3 regions of the Alteromonas sp. I10 genome follow, and region 2 is predicted to be linked to each of the others. Evidence: predicted binding sites of a transcription regulator. Region 2 holds the regulator's gene; each other region holds the start of a gene.

Region 1 (8,417 bases), on a different contig from region 2:
TGAAAGAATGCTGAACGGTACGTTTGCCCGGGCAGAATATCGATTACGTATTAATGAACAAGATACCGCGTTCATTGAATTAGTGCAGCGTACTGATGAAAGTGCTGCGAAAGTTGTAGTGGGCACCAGCGGTGAATTCGCTGCAAGCGCTTTTAACACATCATATCCTATCGAATATTTTGCTTACTATTCCTATATAGACAGTAGTTTTGGTGAGCGCGCTGAATTAATTGAAGACTTTCTAGGAACAGGTCACGGCGGCTCTCTGGAATTTAGTGGCGTGCTATCGGAGAAGCATGATGTTGAATGGTTTATAAGAGCTGATGTGGTAGATAGCGTCAGTCGATTACTGGCAGGAGTAAAACTCTCCTTCGATGGTTGAATGAAACGAAGCGCCTACTCCACATAAAAAAGGCCCATCAAACGATGGGCCAAACAGCAAGAACGCGTACACACTTTAACAGTGCATAATAAGTTACGGCTTGTCGCCATTGTGAGTTCAATTGCCGCAGATTACGTATTTTTAATCTCTTGAGCTTTAAACTTAAAGTTGAGTTTATTAAACTTTAGTTTAATGAAGCGCTAAAGCTCGTACTGTTTAACTCTAATAATCGTAATTTGAAGGTGTTCTTGTGCCCAGCCGTTACGCTCAGTTCAAAGAAAAACTTCCCATTTCCCGACTCTCCGATGAAGCGGTGCTTGCGTTTCGCGTCCTTTTTGATGATCCTCTCGATATCGTAGACTTAGCGCAAGATATATCTGACTTAACGCTTTACCCGGAACGGCTGAAAGACAGTTATAGAAAGGAGTGGGAAGCCTACGTGCTAAAGGCACTGGCGTTTGAGATCAAACAACATGCAGACGTTTCTCCTGCAGAGTTCATTGAGCTTGTAATGAACAAGGTAGAAGCGATTCAGCAAAATAACGACACCTATCAAAATCTATTGCGTCAGGTTCAACACGCGAAGAGTATTTTGCAATCAGAAAACACGATCGTTTTTCCTACCCCCATGCGTCAGCAGTTAACTGCGTTTCTTTTGCCGATTACTACTATTTCGCCTCCCAAAAAATAAAGGCAGCTACAACGTAAGGCAGTTCCGCTTCTATAGGAAAGGCTTCTACACGCTACTTATTAGCGCCTTTAAATTTGTACTGAGAGGGGCAGTATCCTCTGTCCACACCTTCAGGGCGCAGGCTGGCATGTTTGGTTTTTCTACCCGACACGCGCTCTCGCCAGTTCTTGAAGGTTTTCGGTTTGAGATTTTTACGCATAAGCTTTATCACATCTTTTTCAGGCAGCCCGTATAAACGCTCTATTGCCTCGAAAGGCGTACGGTCTTCCCACGCCATTTCAATTACCCGTGATTCTTGTTCTTCAGTTAATGCCATTTCTTACATCTCAATATGCGTGTTTAACCCCACTACATACTTATTTTCGGCTCATTTTGTTCAGTTCAACTACGCTAAAGTTCCAAACAATTAGTGGCCGACTTAAACGCTCACTTGCTCATCGTCTTTTTCAAACGCTAGCTTCAACAACTCGGCGGCGGCCTTCGCATCGCTCAGCGCGCGGTGATGCTGCTCCATTTCTATGTGAAAATGCTTTGTTAAGTTTGCCAGCGAGTAAGAAGGCAGCCCAGGATAGGTGCGACGCATTTCGCGAACGGTACACATTTTGGGTCGCCTGAAACTTTGCTCTAGTCTTGCAAACTCTTGCTTGATGAACCCGTAGTCAAAGTTTACGTTGTGAGCAACGAACACAGCGTCTTCGGTGAAATTTGCCACGTGTTCCGCTACTTCAGCAAAAAGCGGAGCATCTGCCACCATGTCATCCGAAATTCCAGTAAGGCGGGTAATGTTGCTAGGAATGCGGCGCTGCGGATTTAACAGGGTTTGAAACCTGTCTACCTCTTTCCCACCAACAAGTTTTACCATACCTATTTCGGTAATCCGGTTGTAGCTGCTGTTTCCTCCAGTGGTCTCTATATCTACCACAACATAAGGCTGTGCTGGGTCGCGTATCCATTTCACTGTTGTTACCGCAACGTCAAATCCAGCTTGCTGCAAACGTTGAATTGAAACCAGCTGATTTCGGCGAAGCTGATCGCCAGGCGCTTTGATTTCTTCAAAGCGAAGTGCGCCGTCAAATACCATGATATCGGGGAAGCCATCTCGGAGGCTCTCAAAGTCTTTGCACATCATGCGAAGTAAAGCATAAATCGAATCTAGCGAACCATGCTCAATTAGCGCTTCTATAGGCGTAAGCAAATGACTAGACCACATAAACAGGCTATTAACTTTGCCATAGTGCATCGTGGCCATTTTGTGAATGTGAAAACGCAGTTTTTCTTTGCTATCAAGCGCCTGTAACAACGCTTCAATACTGTGTTCAAACTTAGCGTAAAAGTTATTCTGTTTAAGCGATAACGGTCTGCGATCAAACTCCGTAACCAGCGTGTCTTCTTCGTAAAGTTGCTTCCAAAAGGTAAGGCCGAACAAACTGCGCCATAATCGGTTTTCCGTGCGCCAGCCTTCAATGCCGCGCCTTGCATAATGCGCCAGCACACCACGCTCAACCTGTTGGTTTTGGCTTACGTCAATATCCAGTGTACGGCTAGCATTGCGAAGCATGTCGGTAACCGTGCTGGTGCGTTTTTTGTGGTATTTACGGGCATAGAAATCTTCTGCAAATGCTAACAGCGTATCCGATTGCGGATTATCAATTATCTCTTCAAGGGTCTGTTTAACACTATTTTCATTTCCGTCCTTGTAGCTCTCTCTTAACCACTTTTCTTTTGCCTTATCGCTTTGCGCCGCTTTCAATACTTCTAGCCCTTTCGCTCTATCAAACATCAGTACTTTTAGGCCTAATGCATAGAGAAACTGGTCGCGATAAAAACAGGCCGACACACCTTCTGTAATGGGCAGTTCACCTTCGGCAATGGCAAGCAACATATCATCGTTATAAAAAGCTAACTGGCTGTAATGGTTAGCGTAAAACCATGAAGCTTGGGCGTCGCTTTTAGTTTCAAAACGCGCCGTATCCGTTACGGAATCAGAACGGGTTCTCATTACGCCTAAATCGCGCATAGAAAACTGATTTAGACGGCTTTTGGTGTTACCAAAATAGATAAACAGCAAATAGCGAAGTGCATCGTCGAACAAGCACACTAAGTAGTTATCTAGCGAAAAGCGCTCTGGCCAGCCTCTAGCTTCGATATGTTCATTAAGCAACGTCACGAGTTTAGGCTTGGTGAGAGATGCGAGCCCCTGAATACTGCCGTATTCAGCAAGTAGCTCAAGCAGAGCATTCTTGGTCAAGACACCTGCGATGTCATTAAGCGAAGCGTGGGTAAGGTCACCAAACCAGCCGTTGTCGGTAAGCCAATCTATTTGCTCTTGTGGCACAGCGATTTCGCTATAATTGAACTGCGTCCTGTCAATCACTGCGTACTTGCGATTTGCAGCGCGCACAACAATACACTGTTTGTCATCGTCTAACGCTTTAAAACGCCTAACAAAGTCAGTGGCTTCGTCACTTAGAAGCGCCCTGCTAGCACCCTCAAAGAACCCAAGGAACTCGTGAAAGTGTGTAAGGTAATAACGTGGCGGTAAATCTTTTCGCATGAGGTATCTTTGGCTATGAAAACACCAATAGTGTATATTTATACAGCCACGCGAATCAAATTAAATCCTCCGCGATTGGGTATCACATCTGCTGCTAATAGTGCACAGCGTGTACTTTTACACGCGTACGCGCTGTTTAGACACCCAATGAAAGAACGAAGAAAGCTGCGCATCTGCCAATAAACGCTGCAAATTGAAGTAGTGTTTGGCCAACGTCATCTCATCATAAAATCGATGTATACCGCTGTGACATTGTCTGCAAATGTAAATGCCGTCCTGAAGCTCCGCTTTGCTAAAGTGCTTTTTAAAATAGGTACGCCTGTGCATTTTTCGCGGAATAAGATGATGGTAAGTAAGGCGAGTTTCTCTATTACAGCACGGGCATTGACCAACTTTATTTGCCACAAGGTCACCTTTTTCGTCTATCACATCTATTGTTTGTGCACCCAGTTTTCTGATTACTCATAAGCGTCAAATGGCAGTCTTGCCCTTTTCTCTTAAAATCAGATACAAGGGGCGTGTCTAAAAGAAAATCCACTCGTCTTTGCATTACGTAACAAATAGCATTAGTGATTACAAAGGCATTTAAATATGAGTTTAACTCGTTCCATGAGCTTTTCCTGTCCTTACTGTATGGCCCCAAATGATGTTGAAATAGATGAAATTAACGATGTTGGCCAAGTACAGGTGCTCGACTGCCAAGTGTGTTGTCAGCCCATTGAGCTTACTGCTTATCAGCACGGTGATGACATTCAGATAGAGGCAGAAAGAGAGAATGACTAAGCAGTTTACCCGCGGTGATATAGACGCCCTTGCACAGCGCTACCGCGCAAACCTAATTAATAGTTTGTCTGGTTTTAAATCGGCGACTTTGGTGGGTACAACAAACGGCGTTACAAACAATTTGGCTATAGTGAGCTCTATTGTTCATGTCGGTGCAAACCCGCCTCTCATTGGCATGATCATGCGTCCTCATACCGTCACGCGAGATACGTTAAGCAATATAAAACAGCAGGGCTTTTATTCGCTAAATCACGTGTCTGTTGACTGGGTCGACAAAGCCCACCAAACATCAGCCCGCTATGCGCCAGATGAAAGTGAATTTGAAGCCGTTGGGTTAACCGCGCAGCTCAGTGAGTCCTTCAGTGCGCCGTATGTCAAAGAAAGTGAAATTAAAATGGGCTTAAAAGTAGCACAGCATTTTACTTTGCTTAATGAAACCGAAATGGTTATCGGCGAAATCCAGGAGCTCTACGTTCCTGAGCAAATAATAGATTCAGACGGCTATGCAGATATAGAGCAAGCGCAAACGGCCTGTATCTCAGGCCTAGACAGCTACCACAGCACACAACGAATTGCGCAATTTGCATATGCAAAGCCCGATGTAAAGTTAACCGTGAAGTGAACTAATAAACTGTCCAGCGGTCTTATATTCAATACTTAAGATTGTAACTCTGAAGTTTATTTAATCTGGATCAAGCGAAAGTGCGACATTTCGTTCGATCTTTTTTCAAAAAGAGATAGTATTTAAACATGAAACAAAACCTGCCTCTTTGGGCAGGTTTTTGCGTTTAAGGCACTGAATAAAAAAGAATCATTATCGTTTCTATCTCTTAAGGAGAATGTTATGAAATCTGTAAATCGCCGTGACTTTTTAAAGCTTTCTGGCTCGACGGTTATCGGTCTTACATTAGGTGGTGTAGCGTTACGTGCTCAGGCTCAAGAACAATTGAGTGCTGATGACCCTACTGCAAAAGCACTGAACTACACACCGTCGTCAACTGTTGAAGGTGCAAAATGCGCAAACTGCATGTACGTGCAGGGCGCCGATGGCGAACAACACCGCCCTTGTAACATTTTCCCTAATAAGCTTGTTAACGCTGATGGCTGGTGTAGCGCTTGGGTGAAAAAGCCTGGCTAACCAATCGAAAGAAAAGACGTTCAAAAGCCCTTGAGTTAAACCAAGGGCTTTTTTCGTTTCTGTTGAGGCGAAATACGATTATGTATCCTCATTTCCCGCTAGCGAACTACGTCAATTCCGTCTTCGATACCTTTTAGCGCTGGGTTGTCAAAACGTGTAGGCAGAAGGCCAGGCTTAATGAAGAAGCCGTGTTTTGCTTCAAAGACTCTACCTATTTTCAACACGCTTTCGTCTTGCCACTTTCCACCAATAAAGCTAATCCCCACAGGAAGATCTTTCACCTGTCCAGCGGGCACTGTGAGATGCGGATATCCTGCAATTGCGGCCAAATACCCGATACCGATGAAACCGACAGGCGAATGGTCACCATATACGCCGTCTATTAAAAAAGAAGGGCTGTTTGAGGGCGCAACTAGTACATCAACATTGTGCTTTGCTAACAACGTATCAATACCATTTTTGCCCGCCGTGTCTTGAATAAGGCGCAGTGCATTTTGATACTTTTCGCTGTCAATGGCTGCCGACGCGAGCGATTTTTCGAAAATGTCTTGATTGAATAGCGCTAACTCGCGCTCTGTTTTGTTATTGAAATCGATAAGCTCAGACAAGTTCCTTGCAGGGAGTTCTGCCGGCGACCCCGACAAGTATTCGTTAATACTATGATGGAACTCGCTCAGCAGAACATTATAGGAGTCGGCCCAAAATGAATCTGGCTGAGAGAAGTCACTGATGTCCACCAGCGTCGCGCCCGATGCTTTAAGCTGGTTCAACGCCTTTTCATAAACAGCCAGTACATGAGGGTTATCGCCCTGGCGGTACCTAACCACACCAATACGCTTGCCTTTTAAATCTGTAGCCAGCATTGACGATGTTGGCATAGAAGGGCGGTGAGACTCAGCGTCTAGTGTCGCGTTGTCGCTTGCATCAGGGCCCGCCATGATTGCCGTCATCAGCCAGGCGTCTTGAACGTTAGACGTCATTGGTCCTGCGGTGTCCTGGCTGAAAGAAATAGGCACTATGTGAGTTCTGGAAAGCAAGCCCACGGTTGGTTTAAAGCCGACTACCCCGTTTATGGATGCCGGACAAATAATAGAGCCATTGGTTTCGGTGCCCACGGCAAGTGACGCGAGGCGAAGTGACATGGCAGCGCCCGAGCCCGATGACGAGCCACAAGCACTTCTTGATAGCATATGGGGATTTCGGGTAAGCCCGCCAACTGCACTCCAGCCGCTGATAGAGGATTCAGAGCGAAAGTTTGCCCATTCAGACAAATTGGTTTTACCCAAAATAATTGCCCCTGCCGCTTTCAGTTTTTCTACGATAGGCGCATCGCGACCAGTGTCATTAGTAATAAGCGCCATTGAGCCCGCTGTGGTGGGCATCTCTTTACTTTCTATATTATCTTTAAGCAGCACGGGAATACCTGCCAGAGGGCCAAGCGTCTCGCCATTCGCTAGTCGTTTATCGATGGCCTTCGCTTCGGTCAGCGCGTTAGGATTCAACGCTAAGACGCTATTTACCTTTTCATCTAGTCGTTCGATTCGCGCAAGATAACCGCTAACGAGCTCAGCAGATGTCGTGTCGCCACTCGCAATAGCTTGCGCCTGAACGTGAGCAGGCTTATCTAACCATTGCTCAATCTTATCTGTATGATTTGCTTGAGACACGCATGCAGTGCATAGCACGACTACGGCCAGCAAAAAAACCTGTTTCAACATAAACCTTTCCTTAACGTATGATCCTAGCGCCTGTTACTCCTTCTTATTATGCAGCGTTTAACGGCAATAGAAGGTAACGTAATGTTAGTTTCTTATACGTTGAATCAGAAATAGTTCACTGTCTAAGAATTATTTTGCCGTTTCCGCTACGGGAAGCTTATGAAGGAGGTTATCGAGCTTATATTCATCAAGCAGTAACTGATACCGCCCATCTTCAATAAATAACCGAAGGGTGGCGTTGAACTTGGCTCTTAGCGCTGGGTTGGGGATTGCAGCACTGTAAGGCGATATAGGAAAAAGCTCATGAAAGACGGTTGCGTCTTCGGCATAAGCACTGTTTGCAGATTTGAAGTAGTTGAAAATATTTCTATCGAGAATGGCAACATCGACGCTGCCGCGCATCAGCATGTCCACTTGACGATCTTGTCGTGCCATTTCTATATAGGTAGTTTGCGATGCGAGAGTTCGCCCAAAGTCCTCACCTAATACCGATTGAGCGGTTTGAAAAGCAATGACGCTTTTACCTTTCAAATCGTCGATACTGTCTATCGTCAGTTCTCTGTCTGCCCGTGTTACCACGACGTTCTGATAGATAATATATGGCTCAGATAAAATGCTTTGATCGACCGTGTGTGCAGGATTAAGGGTAAGTCCAATGTCAACGGCGTCATCTTTTAATAACCTTGCCGTACGCCCGAAAGGAACATAAATAGGCGACAATCCATATCCCATTTCAGCAAGGATCGCCCGCACCAAGTCAACTTCAAAGCCGGTGTGTTCTTGTGAAATAACGTATGGAGGCTTGTTCCAGCCTACAACCACATCTAGCTCTTTCGCGCTAAGCGGTATGATAAAACACAGTAAACAAACAGCAGATAAAAGTGCGCGCATACAACAGATGAACCAGACTATAAATTAAACGATACCCTTCTCATAATATAAACTTATATTAGAATTTCACCAGTCGACAAAAGGTTAGTTTTTCTCGAGGCTTACGTAATCAATTGAGCAGCCAAGTTTTATTGGGTACTTGAGAGCCTGTTGAAAACCAAAGTGGTTAGATTTGATCATGCCTCTGTAAGCATCGCGTTCTCATTTACTGAAAGCTTTTCGCTTGCCTGCATTTTGTTTACTGCCAAGCAAAGGTACAA
Region 2 (8,417 bases):
TTTCATGAGACACCTTCTTGCTTCGTGATTCCTCAGCAATAGCGCGACGCACTGCATCAGAGCCCAACACACTATTATTGAGTTCTTGGCGCTCTAACAGCGTAGGGCCAGTCATGCTTTGGCGCTTTCTTTGAAAGTGAGTGCTTGCTACGCGCACAAGCTTATGTGCAATACTTTGGTCACTACCATGTTGATTGGACATCGCGCGTGCAGAAACGGCTTTAGAGTAGTTAATAAAGTTGTCGCGGCCCAAAAACAGCACAATGAACAACTTACGAAGCCAACTTGGCGCCGCTTTATCAGCAATGAGATCGCTTAAGCCTGGCTTTCCACGACCCGGGGCACGGCCCCACGTCACATAGACAGGAACAACTTGTAAATCTAGGTTTTCATGGTCTCTATGCAAATGAAAGAGGTCAGTAAAAACGTCTTCAATTCCCGTATCTTTAGCCGACGAGCGGAAAAGGGGCTGGGTTTTACGTAAAAATAAGGTCGACGAATACTCTCGCCCCGCTAATGTAAGGGTTTCTGTAGGACTAGGTAAACCTAGCGCTTTAGTCGACATTCTCAGTGCAAGTTGGTCAGTCACTGAGTTGGTGGGGAGTAGATAAACGATAGGTTTACTTTTATCTATTCCTAATTCGGTTTCAACGTTAACTGGAATGCTGTGGGCTTTAACCAGTAACTTAACAGGATAATGAAATACCGACAGAAGGGCTTTTCGCATCCACGACATGAATTATGTAATCCTATGAAATAAAAACGGGTGAAGTGTAACACAAACGCGTCACAATCTCGCGACAAGCCAATTTCATCGCTTCTCATGCTGTAATGACTATCCATAACATGGGAAGTTCAAAAGCGCTCTTCTCCTTTTCTTGTGAGTCACAGCCATTTCTATAATGGGTTCGAATACAGAGAACGTAACATTAGCTGTATTTAATTGCGGTACAGCCGGACTGTTACTACTTTTATAAGGGCAAATGAATATGAGCAAGCAGTAGTGGATGATCAAAGCCGGTTAAAGACAATTGATGACTTTATGCTCAATAGCGAAGTGCCGTTGGATCTTGATGATTTAATGATGGTGCTCGCAGAGGCATACAAGGTGCCGATCGCACTCATTGGCGTCGTCGGAGAGTTTGAAGAAACCTTTAAAGCACACTACGGAACCACTCTTTCTAAAGTCACTCGTGAACATGCGTTTTGTAGTCACGTCGTTGAAGAGCGCGAGCAGGTGGTTGTTAGCAACGCGCAAGAAGATCCACGGTTTATGCATAATCCTCTCGTCACCGGAGAACCTCACATTTGTTTCTACGCAGGAACGCCGATCGAGATAAATGATCAGGTAATCGGTGCCGTATGTTTAATTGATACCGTGCCAAGAGAAATAGACGCAAAACACTTAGAAGTTTTAGAGAGAATAGGTGCTTTGGTTAGTCAACATATTTCGCTTTCAAGAGAACACGAAGCGCTTAAACGCGAGCATGGGCTTATTGAGAAGTCTCCTATTGTGTTGGCAACGTGGCGCTATGATACGTCGTTGAGGCTGGTGTATATCTCGAAAAATAGTGAGCGTGTATTGGGAGTTTCACCCCAAGATTTGCTCACTGGAACGGTGGCATTGAGTGAGGTGCTGTCTGAGGAGGCGGAGGGTGATTTTACCTTTGCTATGCAGGCCCACATGGAAGGTGTTGAAACGCACACCTGCCGTCTTCAGATAAGGACGCCAACGCGTACTATTTGGGTGAGCATGATATCAACGGCAAATTTTCGCGAAGACGGCATGTTGTACTCGGTTCAAGCATTTTTGTTTGACACTAGTGACCAAAAGTATGTGGAAGATAAGCTCAACAAAACCAATCAGCGGATGCGTTTATTACTCGAGGCTTCAGAGTTAGGAACATGGGACTGGAACTTGGCCGCCGATGTTAATCAAGTCAACAAGCGCTGGTGCGACATTGTTGGTCTTGAGTATGAATACTATGACAGTGGCTCCCGCTTTTTTAGACAGCTCATTCATCCCGCGGATTACGTCAAAGTTGAAAAGCAGCTCAACATGCATCTAATTGGTAAGAGCAAAGTCTTTAACACCACATTTCGCATGAAACACACTGATGGCTCTTGGGTTTGGGTTGAAAGTTATGGGAAAACCGTTGAGACAGATGCCCAAGGTAAGCCGGTTCGTATAGCAGGTATTCATAGAGATATAACGCAGCGAATGGAAAGCGAACTGCATGAGAGAAAGAAAACCCAGCTCCTTCAATTTATCAATAAAACCCGGGCATCATATCTGCAAAACAATGACTTGACGATGGCGTGTCAGTCCGTATTGGCCGAACTCATAGATATCTCAGATAGCCAGTTTGCCTTCGTCGGCCAAATGAAAGGAGACGGTAGCTCATCTAGACTTTTCATTCATGCGATTTCTGAAATTGTTTGGGATAACAGTAGCTTTTCTCAATATGCAGAATACAAAAAACGAAACCTCTACTTTAGTAACTTCGACAACCTTTTTGGAACCTCAATTTTAACGGGAGAAGTTACCATTAGTAATGCGCCAAACAGTCACCCTAATTCCAAAGGTGTTCCGCACGGTCATCCGCGCATTAGCCGATTTTTAGGCCTACCTATAAAAGTGAAAGATAAAGTAGTGGGAATGGTCGGTTTAGCGAATAAGTTTGATACCTACACTGACGAAGATGCTGAGTTTCTACAGCCCTTTTTAGATGCATTGGCTGGCTTGTTCTACGCAGTAGAGCTTGAGGAAGCCCGAGCCGTTGCTGAAGAGAAGCTTAGGCATTTGGCGATGACTGATTCTTTAACGGGCCTTTATAACCGACGCGCGTTCCTTGACGAGTGCATCTCATTTTCAAAACAACATTGTCGTGGATGTGTTGCTATCGTCGATATTGATCACTTCAAAAAAGTAAACGATACCTACGGTCACGATGCTGGAGATCAGGCGCTTATTGCTGTTGCGAGAAAAATAGCTAAACATAATCAAACGCCAAATGTCGTGGCTCGATTAGGAGGAGAAGAGTTTGCAATAGTCATGATAGGTGACAAGAAAGAAGAGATCCATAGGCAGCTAGAAGCACTGCGCATTGCTGTTGAAGAAGGAAGGGTGACCTACAAGACAGACACGATGAATTTATCGATCAGCATTGGCGCAACATTTATCAAAGACACCTTTGAGGCGGATTTCAGCGCCCTCTTATCGCTTGCTGACAAGGCGCTGTACAGAGCCAAGGAGCAGGGCAGAAACCAAGTCGTATGGGATGAATAATAGTATTAGTACGTGGCTAAAACTGATAGCAAAAGACGCGGCAAGTGCTTGTTATTTAGTTTTAGGTGTATATACTTACAGGAACTGTATGAACAGACAGGTCTTTTATGCGCCCACTCACAGCTCGACAAACCGAAGTTTTAGAACTTATTAAAACAACCATGTTAGAAACGGGAATGCCGCCTACTCGTGCGGAAATAGCCCGTCAGCTTGGCTTTCGTTCTGCTAATGCAGCAGAGGAACATTTGAAAGCATTGGCGCGTAAAGGCGTGATTGAAATTTTGCCTGGTACGTCTCGTGGCATTAAGCTCAATATCCCTCTTGATAACGACGCACAAGAAGAAGAAGGCCTACCGTTAATTGGGCGTGTTGCAGCTGGTGAGCCGATCTTGGCGCAAGAGCATGTTGAATCGCACTACAAAGTCGATCCTGCACTGTTTCAACCCCATGCCGACTTTTTGCTACGCGTTAACGGTATGAGCATGAAAGACATTGGTATTTTAGACGGTGACCTTCTCGCTGTTCATCGCACCACTGATGTACACAACGGTCAGGTGGTTGTGGCGCGTGTAGATGAAGACGTCACCGTAAAGCGTCTAGAGAAGCGCGGGCGTGAAGTATTGCTTCATGCTGAGAATGATGAGTTTGCACCAATAAAAGTTGATTTGGCGACTGAACATTTTGCGATAGAAGGTATTGCGGTGGGTGTGATCAGAAACGCTGACTGGATGTAGTATTTTAGCTTGTTTGTATAAAAGCGGCGCGTTAGCCGCTTTTTTTATGTCTTTTGTTCCTGTTTTTTTCTTCAATCTGCCAACTTAGGTTTTATCCTGCCCAGCAAACCTGTTGGTTTTCTGCGCGCTTATTTTTATCATTACTCACGTTATTCTTTCTATGAATGCTTCAAGTATTTTCCATTTTTTATTGTGAATTTTGTTTGAAATCGACATTGAGTCATCGATTACTTATTGATTTCTTAACTAGTTAGTCGAGCATTTACTTTAACCCCGTGTTCAAAATGCCTGTTTGATTCCAAGGGCATCCCACAGCAATCGCTTTCTCTTTTTTGCACTTGAAATCCCCGCGACCATTTTAGTAAATGATTAAAAATTAACCACTTCGTTAAATTTTTAATAGAAAAGACTAGACGGCACGACATTATTGCGCAATTCTTATACAGAGATTAACAAAATAATAACAACGACTCTAAATTTGTTTTACAAGTTGAGGTTATGGGTCAATCGTTCGCAAACCATTTGGTAGGGCATCGCGCAAATTAATCAGCGTCTTTGACCACGCCATTACGGAGGTGCTGAGTGAAACAACTAACGACCGTTTTCGCAAAATGGTGTTCTAGTATACCAATTTTGCTTTTTTCCCCTTTGCTTTTTGCGCAAGAAGCAAGCGAAGAAGCCTCTTCGCTTAATTTGAGACGCGGTGCTACCGACATCAGTGGGCAGGTATACGACCTCCATATGTTGATGTTCTTCATTTGTGTAGGTATCGCGGTTGTAGTTTTTGGCGTGATGTTCGCCTCAATGTATCTACATAGAAAGTCCCGTGGCGCCAAGCCAGCTAATTTTCACGAAAACGTGAAGGTCGAAATTGCTTGGACCGTTATTCCTTTCCTTATTCTTATTTTCATGGCGGTACCCGCAGCGAATACTCTAATTGCTATGGAAGACACGTCTGAGCCTGACATGACGGTGTTAGTAACAGGCTCTCAATGGAAATGGCACTACAAGTACATGGATAGCGATGTAGAGTTTTATTCTTTACTCGCCACTCAGCGCGAGCAAATAGAAAACAAATTTCAGAAAACAGATAACTACCTGCTGGAAGTCGACCGTCCCTTGGTTATTCCTACTGGGAAAAAAGTACGCTTTCTTATTACTTCTGACGACGTTATCCACTCTTGGTGGGTTCCTGACTTTGCCGTGAAAAAAGATGCCAACCCCGGCTTTATTAACGAGTCTTGGGCCAAGGTGAATGAGCCGGGTATTTATCGCGGACAGTGCGCAGAGCTTTGTGGTAAAGACCATGGCTATATGCCGGTTGTGGTAATTGCTAAAGAACCCGCCGAGTTTGAAAAGTGGATGGGCGAACAAGAAGAGATTGTTCGTAAAGCAAAAGAAGAAGAGCAGCGTCTACTTTCTATGAATATGTCTATGGATGAACTGATGAAAGAGGGCGAGCGAGTATACAACGCAACGTGCGCTGCTTGCCATATGCCAAATGGTGAAGGTTTACCTGGCGTGTTCCCGGCATTAAAAGGCAGCAAGATGGCACTAGAAGATCAGCAAGGTCACATTGACATCGTGCTGCATGGAAAGTCAGGAACAGCCATGCAAGCGTTTGGAAAAATGCTAAGTCTTAAGGAAATTGCCGCCGTAGTCACTTACGAGCGAAATGCCTGGGGCAATAAAACTGGCGATATGGTTCAAGCCAAAGATGTCAACGCAGTGGCAAACGGAAACTAGGAGCAGACAATGAGCAAAGCAACTGAAGTTATTTCGCCAGATACCTCTGCGCCTCATGACGGTCACCTACATGATGACCATGAACACCACGATCATATTCCTAAAGGGATAACGCGTTGGTTGTTTACCACTAACCACAAAGACATAGGCACACTTTACCTGTGGTTTGCCTTTATTATGTTTTTAGTTGGTGGTGCGATGGCCATGGTGATCCGCGCTGAACTATTCCAACCCGGTCTACAAATTGTAGAGCCAAACTTCTTTAACCAAATGACTACGGTACACGGGCTTATCATGGTATTTGGTGCAGTAATGCCAGCCTTTACTGGGCTCGCAAACTGGCTTATTCCCATGATGATCGGCGCCCCTGACATGGCGTTACCGCGCATGAATAACTGGAGCTTCTGGATTTTACCAGGCGCCTTTCTCATTCTATTGAGCTCGCTCTTTATGGAAGGCGGCGGCCCTGCTTTTGGATGGACTTTCTACGCGCCCCTTTCAACGACTTACAGTGGCGATTCGACAGCGTTGTTTGTGTTCTCTGTTCACATCATGGGTATTTCATCCATTATGGGTGCGATTAACGTGATTGTGACCATCTTTAACATGCGTGCGCCAGGCATGACCTGGATGAAAATGCCGCTGTTTGTATGGACGTGGCTTATCACGGCATTCTTGCTGATTGCGGTAATGCCAGTGCTCGCCGGTGCGGTTACCATGGTGTTAACTGATAAGTTCTTTGGCACGAGCTTTTTTGATGCTGCTGGTGGCGGCGACCCGGTTATGTTCCAGCATATTTTCTGGTTCTTCGGGCACCCTGAAGTGTACATTATGATCTTGCCCGCTTTCGGCATTATCTCGCAAATTGTTCCTACCTTCTCTCGAAAGCAGCTGTTTGGATACGCGTCTATGGTGTACGCCACGGCGTCGATTGCGCTGCTCTCTTTTGTTGTATGGGCTCACCATATGTTCACCACGGGCATGCCGGTGTACATGGAAATGTTTTTCATGTTTGCCACCATGCTTATCTCGGTGCCTACTGGCGTGAAAGTGTTTAACTGGGTAGCGACCATGTGGCGCGGCTCACTGAGCTTCGAAATGCCAATGATGTTCGCTATTGCCTTTATTGTGCTGTTCACCATTGGTGGGTTGTCAGGGCTAATGTTGGCGATCACGCCCGTGGACTTCCAATATCACGACACTTACTTCGTTGTAGCCCATTTCCACTATGTACTGGTAACTGGCGCGGTCTTTTCCATCATGGCTGCGGTGTATTACTGGTTGCCTAAATGGACGGGAAAAATGTATGACACAACCTTAGCTAAATGGCATTTCTGGTGCTCATTGGTATCGGTCAATGTGTTGTTCTTCCCTATGCACTTTGTGGGTTTGGCTGGTATGCCACGCCGTATTCCTGACTATGCATTGCAGTTCGCTGATTTTAATAAATGGATAAGCCTGGGTGGTTTTGCATTCGGTTTATCTCAGCTCATCTTTCTTGCCCTGCTTATCAAGGCATGCAAAAAGCAAGGTGAGCCGGTATCAGCGCAAGTTTGGGACGGCGCAGAAGGATTGGAATGGGAAATTCCATCACCCGCTCCTTATCACACGTTTGAAACGCCACCTGTCGTTAAGTAACGGTAGGTGGAGTTGTGAATAGGTCATTCCTTTCAACCGGCAAAAGCCGATGGGAATGACATTCACACATTGCAGGTGGTGAGGGAGATAAACGACTAAGCAAGCGTTTACCAACCTTCATCTATGGATTTACCCGGAGGTCACGTGATGTCACAGCAAAGCGCAAACAACAAGATGGTTATTAAACTTGTTGCTATTGTCATTGGCATGTTTGGCTTCGGCTTTGCCCTTGTTCCCTTGTACGATGTATTTTGCGACGTTACGGGAATTAACGGAAAAACCGAAGGCACGGCTGCGGTTTATCAATCGGTTGAGATTGATGAGTCGCGAGAAGTGACCGTCGAGTTTATTACTCGCACAAATACCGGTATGCCGTGGGAGTTTCGTGCTGAAACCAAGCGCGTGAAAGTGCATCCTGGCGAACTTAATACGGTGTCGTTTTATGTGAGAAACCCTGCATCAAGCAATATCGTAGCTCAGGCCATTCCCTCTGTATCCCCCGGAACGGCAGCACTGTACCTGAACAAGACTGAATGCTTCTGCTTCAATCAGCAGCCATTAGATGCGGGTAGTGAAGCCTATATGCCCATGCAGTTTTATGTAGACCCTCAGCTACCTGAAGAAATTACGTTTTTTACCTTGCAGTACACACTCTATGACGTCACAGCGCGAGCCAGTGACCTAACGACAACACCGAATCCCTTTATGGCTTCAACACCATCAAATGGCGAATAGGCCGAAGGGGTAAGGAGAAGAAAATGCAACCCGAAGTACAGAATCACGAATACCAAAAATATTATGTACCCGCACAAAGTCCATGGCCCATCGTAGGGGCCGTTGCTCTATTTCTTATCGCCGTAGGTGCGGGCAATTATGTGGTGCAAGCAACCAAAGGTGAAACAGGCTATGGCGGTCATATCCTTTTAGCGGGGATAGCAGTATTGCTCGTTATGCTTGTAGGTTGGTTTAAAAATCAAATAGACGAATCTATGGCAGGGCTTTACAGCGAT
Region 3 (8,417 bases), on a different contig from region 2:
TTTACACCTGGGACACAGTCGATACAACGACACCTATTACCGTTAGTCCCGGCTATTATAATGATAGCGATACAGATTACGAAGATTTATCTGTCAGTTTCCGCTGGTACATCAACGGTGTCCTAGTAGAGGACATATCAGGGGATACCTTACCGGCCTACCGCGCTGTATTTAACGATGTAGTAGAAGTATCTATGGTCGTCTCAGATAGCGCTAACGCTGTAGAGTCAGGTCGCACTTCAATCACTTTGTCGGATGCACCAGCACAAGTAGCGTTCGAGAATTTACCAGAGTCAGTGTCCCCTGGAGAATACATCGAATTCAGAGCAATTGTGTCTGACCCTGATCTTGGTGACAACCAAGGGGTACCCACCTTAGTATCAGCACCTTCAGGTGCTACCATTAATGAAGATGGATTGATTTCTTGGCAAGCGCCGAGTAATCAGTTGTTTAAAACCCAGCTTTACGCGTTTGGTTTTTCTACTGGCGAAGAAGGTGCTGAAGTAGTCAAAACTCATGTCTCAGTAACTAATAATGAGGTTCAAGAGTTAGCTCGCTCGGGTATTGAAGTGCCTAAAATGAACAATTCGATGGTAGTGGGTGATTTCGACCACGACGGTGACAATGAAGTTCTCTCCACCGATTCTGCAAATCGCGTGTTTTTGCTGTCTTATCAAAACGGCAGCTACAACCAAACTTGGATGTACCCCTACAAAATCGAGCAAGGTGGAGCAGTAAAACAAGTTCTCAGTACTGATTTTGATAACGATGATTATCCCGATATTCTAGTGATATCTGAGCACGGCGTATCCGTTGTTACCGACATTGACGAAACGGCAACAACGATTTTCACCACCGATAATTACATACATAGTGCTGTTCTCGGTGACATAGATAATGATGGTGACGATGAACTGGCCTACCTATATTCATCACGTGATTACGGCGAAGCCAGTGATATTGTGGTGGTAGATCTTAGTTCGCCCGAAACACCTTTATTTACGTTTACCGCTGAAGATACCTATGAAATTGCTCTGGGTAATGTGGATTCCGACACTCAGTTAGAACTGGTTACCAATTCAGGTTTGGTCTATGACCTTGATACTGGTGAAAACCAGTGGTTTTTGAACTCAGGATTTGGTAGTCATCACATTGCCGTTGCCGATATAAATGGCGACGGTATTGATGAAATCGTAGGCGCTGACAGTTGGTCTTACATCTATGTGTACTCAGCACAAAACAAATCTCAAATTACGAGTGTTGAGAATTTTAATACTTGCGACATTAGCGCAGGAAAACTGACTGACGATAGTAATCCTGTATTGCTTGTAGGGGACTGCCAATGGGGCAATGTCCACGCCATGAAGCTGTCTAACAATACGCTCACTTCAGTATTTAGCATTGATATGGTTGATCATGGTTCGACTTCGCTAACTCTTGGCGATGCCGACAATGATGGCCTTAACGAACTGTTATGGGGCACTGGTACTACACATTCTGGTGAAGATTTGCTTGTAACGGCAGATGTCACAGCCACTTCTGCAACAATAAAAACGACAGCAACCACACATCAACTAGACAGCTTTAATGCGGCAGGCTGGGCAGATTTGTATCCTGGTGACGAACGTGCTGTTTTCTTCGTACCGAGTACGGGGAGCGGCTATGATGGCTCCAAAGTCTTACTAATGGAGAACACAGGGAATTACATTACGAGTGAAGAGATTTCATCTAACTGGGATAACTCTAGTATTGCTGTAACTACCGATTACAACAATGATGGTGCTGGTGATTTATTCCTACCTAGTGCAGAAACCTATGACGGCGCATTCGCTGCAATGCGATTGAATGATTTCTCTATTCAATACGAGATTACAGGCGATTATTCGAACGATGTCTCAGTTATCAAGGCATTCGACTTCAATAACGATGGTTTCGATGATGCAGTGTACGTTGATGGTCGCACATTAAAAGCGGTCGACGTGAACAATCAAGTTATGTTGGCTACTTACACCATGCCTCAATATTTTCGTGATTTTGATATTGTCGCGATGAATGGCAATGTGTATGTGGCGCTTTCTCAAGGCAACGACATAACGCAATTACTTAAGCCGACAGCATCAGGTTTCTCTATCCAGGCAAGCGCCGACATTTCTTGCGCGCGCCTTACCTTTATAAACGCTGATAGTGACGCTGAATCAGAGTTAGCTTGTTACAACGATCAGAACCAATCTCTGGTTATATTTGATGTTACTGACTCCAGTTTGTCTAAAACATCAGACGTTTCGGTAAACATGAGTATTGTCGACATGGCAGCCAATCCAGTAACCGCTACTGAACAGACACTTCTTGTGACGTCGGCGAGTGAGGATGATTGGGGTTACTACGGTTCTACTGAACTCAGCGAAATGACGGTTGAAGGCATCGGTATCTGGAAAAGCCCAGCGTTGATTGGTCCGGCCCGCAGTCACTCTTTACATGCGAGAAAATCTGCTGAGGGAAGCCTGGAAGTGATGATGGCGACATCACGGGTAATGTATTGGTTGGGCCGAGCGAAGTAGGTAACTCCGCATGAGTCAATTTTGATACTCTTCTAGGCGTTTATATGATTGAGCGGCGACACTTCCACATTGGAGTGTCGCCGTTTTTTATTGACTACTCTCGTTCTGTCAACCTCCCTTATAAAATGCATTCGTTTTAACGCCTGCCTTTAATAAGACACTAAGAACCAGTTAATCTTATCAATATTCCATAACGAGGTAGTGTAATTAAACGCTTTTAATAATATACTGTCTTTTTATACAGTTTTGCGTAAGCACGTAAAGAACAAAGGCAGGTAATGCGAAAAATTATCCACGTCGACATGGATTGTTTTTACGCCGCAGTTGAAATGCGCGACAACCCAGCCTTGCGCGATATTCCCATTGCGATAGGCGGCAGTGCCGACCGTCGAGGGGTTATTTCTACCTGTAACTATCCCGCCCGAAAATTTGGTGTGCGCTCAGCTATGGCTACAGCGTATGCTTTAAAGCTATGCCCAAACTTGACCCTCGTAAAAGGGCGCATGGATGTGTACGCTGCCGAGTCGCAAAAAATACGTAAGATATTTGCTGATTATACCGACCTCATTGAGCCTTTATCATTAGATGAAGCCTACCTAGACGTGACTAACAGTGAATTTTGCGGTGGCAGCGCCACGTTAATTGCTGAAGAAATACGTGAACGCATTAAAAATGAACTTGGGCTTACAGCTTCAGCAGGTGTTGCGCCTTGTAAGTTTGTGGCAAAAGTGGCGAGCGATGAAAATAAGCCCGATGGAATTTGTGTTATTACTCCTGATAAGCTCGATGAGTTTGTACGCGAAATGCCACTAAAGAAAATACCGGGCGTAGGCAAAGTCACCATGCAAAAGCTTCAGCGTATGGGGCTTAATACCTGCGACGATGTTCGCCAATACCCTTTTGAGCGCATTCAAAAAGAGCTGGGTAAATTTGGCAGTGTGCTGTGGGAGCGTGCTCACGGTATTGATGAACGTGAACTATCGGTATCTCGTGAACGCAAGTCTATTGGTGTGGAGCGTACGTTAAGCGAAGACATCCACACCTTCGAGCAGTGCATTGACTTCTTGCCACATTTATTTGAAAAGCTTCAAGAGCGAATGGAAAATCACAAGAAGCGAACGGGTAAGCCTGCACGTATTCGCACGCAGGGCGTTAAGCTTAAGTTTAACGACTTCCAACTAACTACGGTAGAGCACCGCTGTGCCACGCTTGATGAAGCGTATTTTCGCACGTTAATGCAGGAAGCCTTCGAACGAGCAACAGGGCGGGGTATTCGTCTTGTTGGCGTGCATATAGGTCTTGCTGCCGATCAATCAACACAGCAATTGGTGTTACCTTTTGAACCGATTTAGCCAATAAGCTCACTTGTTAAGTACTAACATGCAGTAGCCTCAATCTAACCACTTGTTATACTTAACGCACTGATACTATGCGATAGACTGACGGTTTTGTATTACCCGATTAAAGGCCAATCCCACAGAGTTTAGTTTCTAAGACCATTTAATCTTTGGCAAATGAAAGCGGTTGGCTAACCCTTACTATTTTTTTCCCACTTTAATGAAGGACGTTATGGACTCGAAAGAACTTAAAACCCCAGGTCGCTACAAGCATTACAAAGGTAATTTATACGATGTATACGAAGTGGCGACGCATTCAGAAGATGAAAGTAAGCTAGTGGTATACCGCCCATGCTACGGCGAAAAAGCGCTTTGGGTTCGTCCCCTAGATATGTTTGTTGAGTCGGTTGAAAAAGACGGAGAAACACTCCCCCGTTTTGCTTATGTTGGCAATATTCCCGATGATGAAAAAATGATCTAATTGTGAAATTAGGTCATAGTGTAAGAGGTCTTTAATAAACAGGCTTCTTACAAGGAAATAATAATGAAAACTGCACCTCGTTTTAGCGCACACATTTTGGCTGCGTTTATTGCTGCGAGCCCTTTGGTTTATTCAACGATTAATCCCGCAAATGCACAAGATAGATTTGCCGATGTCGAAGTTAAAGCGACAGCGATAAAAGGATCAGTGCACATGCTTACAGGTGCAGGTGGAAATATCGGTGTATCTGCTGGGGAAGACGGTGTTTTGATCATCGACGATCAATTTGCGCCGCTTGCAGAAAAGATAGCGGCCCAGCTTGGTGAGCTCGGGAGTGACAAGCCAAAGTATGTGATAAACACGCACTATCACGGCGATCACACAGGCTCTAATGCGTTTTTCCACAGCCATAAAGGCGCGACCATTCTGGCGCACGAAAATGTGCGTGTTCGCCTAGCTAACGATGAAAAGATAAAACCGGAAGCGCTGCCAACTATCACCTATGAAGACGGAATAAAAATTTACTTCAATGGTGAAACCCTTCACGTGATGCACTTAGCGGTAGGCCACACCGACGGCGATAGCGTAGTGTGGTTCGAGCAACCCAACGTTATGCACACCGGCGACTTGTTCTTTAATGGTCGCTTTCCCTACATCGACCAAGGTGCTGGCGGTAATGTGGAAGGCTATATGGACTCAGTAAAACAGCTGCTTGCTAAAATAGACGATGAAACCGTTATTATTCCTGGCCACGGCGACATCAGTAACAAGCAAGAATACAGCGCATTTTTAGCTATGATCTCTGAAACGTTCAGCTACGTTAAGGCACTTAAGCAAGACGGCAAAACCCTCGATGAAGTTAAAGCGATGGGCTTAGACGATAAGTGGGCCGACTGGAGCTGGAATTTCATCAATGAAGAGAAGTGGATAACTACACTCTATACTGACGCCTAAATAGTATTGGTTACACTTTAATATCGAGCGAGTGTGCAGGGGAGTTTTCTTTACGACCCTGCAATTTCGTTAAAATGGCACTATCACTGGGTTTTTGAGGACTAATTTCAAAGGCAATAGGTTAGGAAACGCAGGTTTGCGAGCACCAAGTCTAGGGGCGAAAGCTGCCAAACGTCTACTAAGCGGTTTCTCGTATTTTAAGCTCAAAGGGTAGAACTTGGCTCGCTTGTTCAACGTCTTCGCCCTCTATTAGCGATATCAATGATTCAGCTGCCATTTCTGCCATCTTACGGCGCGGGACTGATACGGTGGTTAGGGCAGGGTATATTGAGCGCGCAAAACTCAGGTCGTTGAAACCGCAGATATCGATATCCTTGCCAGGTTTGATACCTCGTCTATTACATTCCATCACCGCGCCAGCAGCAAGCTCGTCACTCACAAAAAATAGCGCATCAGTATCCGGCCATTTATGCAGTGTTTCTGAAAGAAGCTCAGCACCAGCTTGAAATGTGGCGTCGGCTCTAGAGGAAACATATCGCTCGGCGGACAACTCTGCATTGTCCAGTGCGGTTGCCCAGCCCTGCTTTCTCAATATTGCACGCCAATCTAAATACAATGAGCAAAAAGCAATGTTGCGGCGCCCTTTGTCGATAAGATGCTGGGTCATAGACTGGGCTGCTAATTCGTTATTTACCCCGTAGTTAATATCAAAAGGCTCGCTAGAAATATCCATTATTTCGGCCACAGGCGTCCCTGTGGCTAGCAGCATTTTTCTCGTTTCTTCAGTATGACGCGTGGAAGTAAGAATAAAGCCACTCACGTTCTGCTGGATATAAGACTCTACAGTACGCTCCTCGCCAAGCTCGGTATAGGTCGAGTCGCCAATCATCAACGCATAATTGGCTTTGTCGGCAACGGCCTTCACGCCTAACATCACATCGTTAAATACGTTGTTTCCAAAAGACGGAAGCAATAAAGCGATGGTTCTATTATTGTCTGAGCATAATGATTGGGCGGCGCGGTTCGGAATATAGTTTAGCTCTCGCGCTGCATTTTTGATCTTAAGGGCGAGTGATTTAGAAATGCCACTAGAATTATTAAGCGCACGAGATACGGTAGTTTTGTGAACGCCCAAATGATTGGCTACGTCTGATATTTTTGTGCGTGACTTTTTTACCTTACTCATTTTTCGATCTTTTTATGTGCTGCTAGGTCCGCTATTCCGCGCGGAAGTGAGTGTTAATGTCGTGATGTTTAATTCGATATCAAAGGGCGTATAAAGTCTTCCGCCTGCTGAGAAACACACTCAAAAGTTTGTGTAACATCAATAATGAATGCGTTGTCTTTAGAAGGCAGCTCTAAGGCTGCAAACTGGCTTTCGAGCATAGCATCACCGTTAAAAAAATGCTCCCGTTGTTTTAATCGCGCACTAAGCACAGACTGTGACGCATGAAGGTAAATAAAGTGGCAGTGAGACGCGATATCTTTGATTAGCACGTCTCGATAGGCTGAGCGCAGCGCTGAACAGCTTATAACCACGTTCCGGCCGGCGTGAATGTGTTGCTTGGCAATCATGTTTAACGTAATTAACCACTCCCATCTGTCTGCATCCTGCAGTGGTATACCTGAAGACATTTTCTCTACGTTTGCCTCGCTATGGTAACGATCTCCTTCTTCGAAAGGCATGTCAAAACGTTGGGCTAAATGCTGGCTCAATGTCGATTTTCCCGTTCCTGAAACTCCCGAAACGAAAAATACATGGCAATGGGTCATAAGCTTATCTCTCACATTAAAGTTCAGGAGTACATCAAAAGCGAGTTATTTGGTCTCTATTTTACTCATAAATATTAGTTTGGAAACCGGTTGCGTTCAAGGGGTGATTATAATAGTGTTACCAGATAGCTATCTTGTATTAATAAATATTTAACATTGGCTGGGTTTTTCAACTTAGCTTGTAAAGGTAGCGGGTGATTTCCGTATTATGGCTTCGTCAACATGAAGACAATGTCACTAACAGGTACCAGAGAGCACGTATGACCGATACTTTTTCCCTTCTTTTTGTCGCCATTTGTAGCATTGTGCTTCTCACATATTTAGTTGTAGTTAGAAAAGTTCATGCTTTTATCGCTATTCTTGTGGCAGCAGCGTTTGTTGGCCTGGGTACGGGAATGCAAGCGGCCGACGTACTGGCTTCCATGCAGTCAGGCATGGGCAACACGTTGGGATTTGTAGCGACCATTGTTGGCCTTGGTGCTATGTTCGGGCAATTCTTAGAAGAATCCGGCGGCATTGATAGGCTTTCGCAAACTATCAACAATAAATTTGGTAATAAGAATAGTCAGTGGGCGGTTGTGTTAACGGGGTTTCTTGTTGCTATACCTGTCTTCTTTGAAGTGGGGCTTATCATATTAATGCCTCTTATTTACTCGTTAGCAAAGAAATCAGGAAAGTCGCTTATTTATTACGGAATCCCGCTCACAGCAGGGCTCGCTGTCACTCACGCTTTTATTCCTCCAACACCAGGACCTGTAGCGGTAGCTTCAATTTTAGGGGCGGATATCGGCTTAGTCATTTTGTTCGGCTTTATCGTTGGTATTCCTTGCGCCTGTTTAGCCGGCCCAATTTACGCAACATTTTTAGCGAAACGCCTGCACGTACCTGTCCCAAACCATATCATTGAAGCTTCACATAAAAAGCCAAAGGAACTCCCCAGCTTTGGTTCAGTTGCGGCGCTACTGACATTTCCGCTAGTGGCTATTCTGGTGGGTACGTTGGCAAAGTTCACGCTTTCAGAAGGTGTCTTGAAGGAGGCGTTGCTATTTATTGGGCATCCCTTTATCGCCCTGACCATTGCAACCATTGCTTGTTTTAAAGTGCTAGGGAAGAAGCAAGGCTTATCAAGCGAACAAATTAGAAACATTGCATCAAGAGGGTTAGAGCCGGTTGCCTTAGTCATACTGGTGACAGGCGCGGGTGGCATGTTTAAACAAGTGCTCATCGATTCTGGGGCGGGGCAGGCTTTTGCTGATGTTGTCGCATTATCGCCGCTCCCACCATTGGCAGCCGGGTTTCTTATCGCAATTTCAG

What was found. Region 2 encodes LexA, which represses DNA repair genes until DNA is damaged. Its sites were predicted from a motif close to TACTGTATNNNNATACAGTA; they were not measured.
Region 1: a site for LexA is predicted at 3,656-3,675, ahead of BZA03_RS12225 (exonuclease domain-containing protein). Genes of this name have one in related genera too.
Region 3: a site for LexA is predicted at 2,785-2,804, ahead of dinB (DNA polymerase IV). Genes of this name have one in related genera too.

The regions. Positions count from the first base shown of each region.
Region 1 is NZ_QJJN01000005.1:279,629-288,045, forward strand. It holds gene BZA03_RS12210 (hypothetical protein) at 1-382, shown strand, start outside; gene BZA03_RS12215 (hypothetical protein) at 633-1,073, shown strand; gene BZA03_RS12220 (TIGR03643 family protein) at 1,126-1,389, opposite strand; gene BZA03_RS12225 (exonuclease domain-containing protein) at 1,492-3,627, opposite strand; gene BZA03_RS12230 (hypothetical protein) at 3,745-4,032, opposite strand; gene BZA03_RS12235 (CPXCG motif-containing cysteine-rich protein) at 4,219-4,410, shown strand; gene BZA03_RS12240 (flavin reductase family protein) at 4,403-5,032, shown strand; gene BZA03_RS12245 (high-potential iron-sulfur protein) at 5,255-5,548, shown strand; gene BZA03_RS12250 (amidase) at 5,647-7,266, opposite strand; gene BZA03_RS12255 (ABC transporter substrate-binding protein) at 7,396-8,157, opposite strand.
Region 2 is NZ_QJJN01000012.1:36,901-45,317, reverse strand. It holds gene plsB (glycerol-3-phosphate 1-O-acyltransferase PlsB) at 1-736, opposite strand, end outside; gene BZA03_RS18895 (diguanylate cyclase) at 1,004-3,289, shown strand; gene lexA (transcriptional repressor LexA) at 3,397-4,023, shown strand; gene coxB (cytochrome c oxidase subunit II) at 4,606-5,769, shown strand; gene ctaD (cytochrome c oxidase subunit I) at 5,779-7,407, shown strand; gene BZA03_RS18875 (cytochrome c oxidase assembly protein) at 7,555-8,142, shown strand; gene BZA03_RS18870 (cytochrome c oxidase subunit 3) at 8,166-8,417, shown strand, end outside.
Region 3 is NZ_QJJN01000011.1:66,856-75,272, forward strand. It holds gene BZA03_RS18145 (VCBS repeat-containing protein) at 1-2,558, shown strand, start outside; gene dinB (DNA polymerase IV) at 2,837-3,910, shown strand; gene BZA03_RS18155 (DUF1653 domain-containing protein) at 4,128-4,376, shown strand; gene BZA03_RS18160 (MBL fold metallo-hydrolase) at 4,440-5,330, shown strand; gene BZA03_RS18165 (LacI family DNA-binding transcriptional regulator) at 5,509-6,516, opposite strand; gene BZA03_RS18170 (gluconokinase) at 6,585-7,103, opposite strand; gene BZA03_RS18175 (GntP family permease) at 7,364-8,417, shown strand, end outside.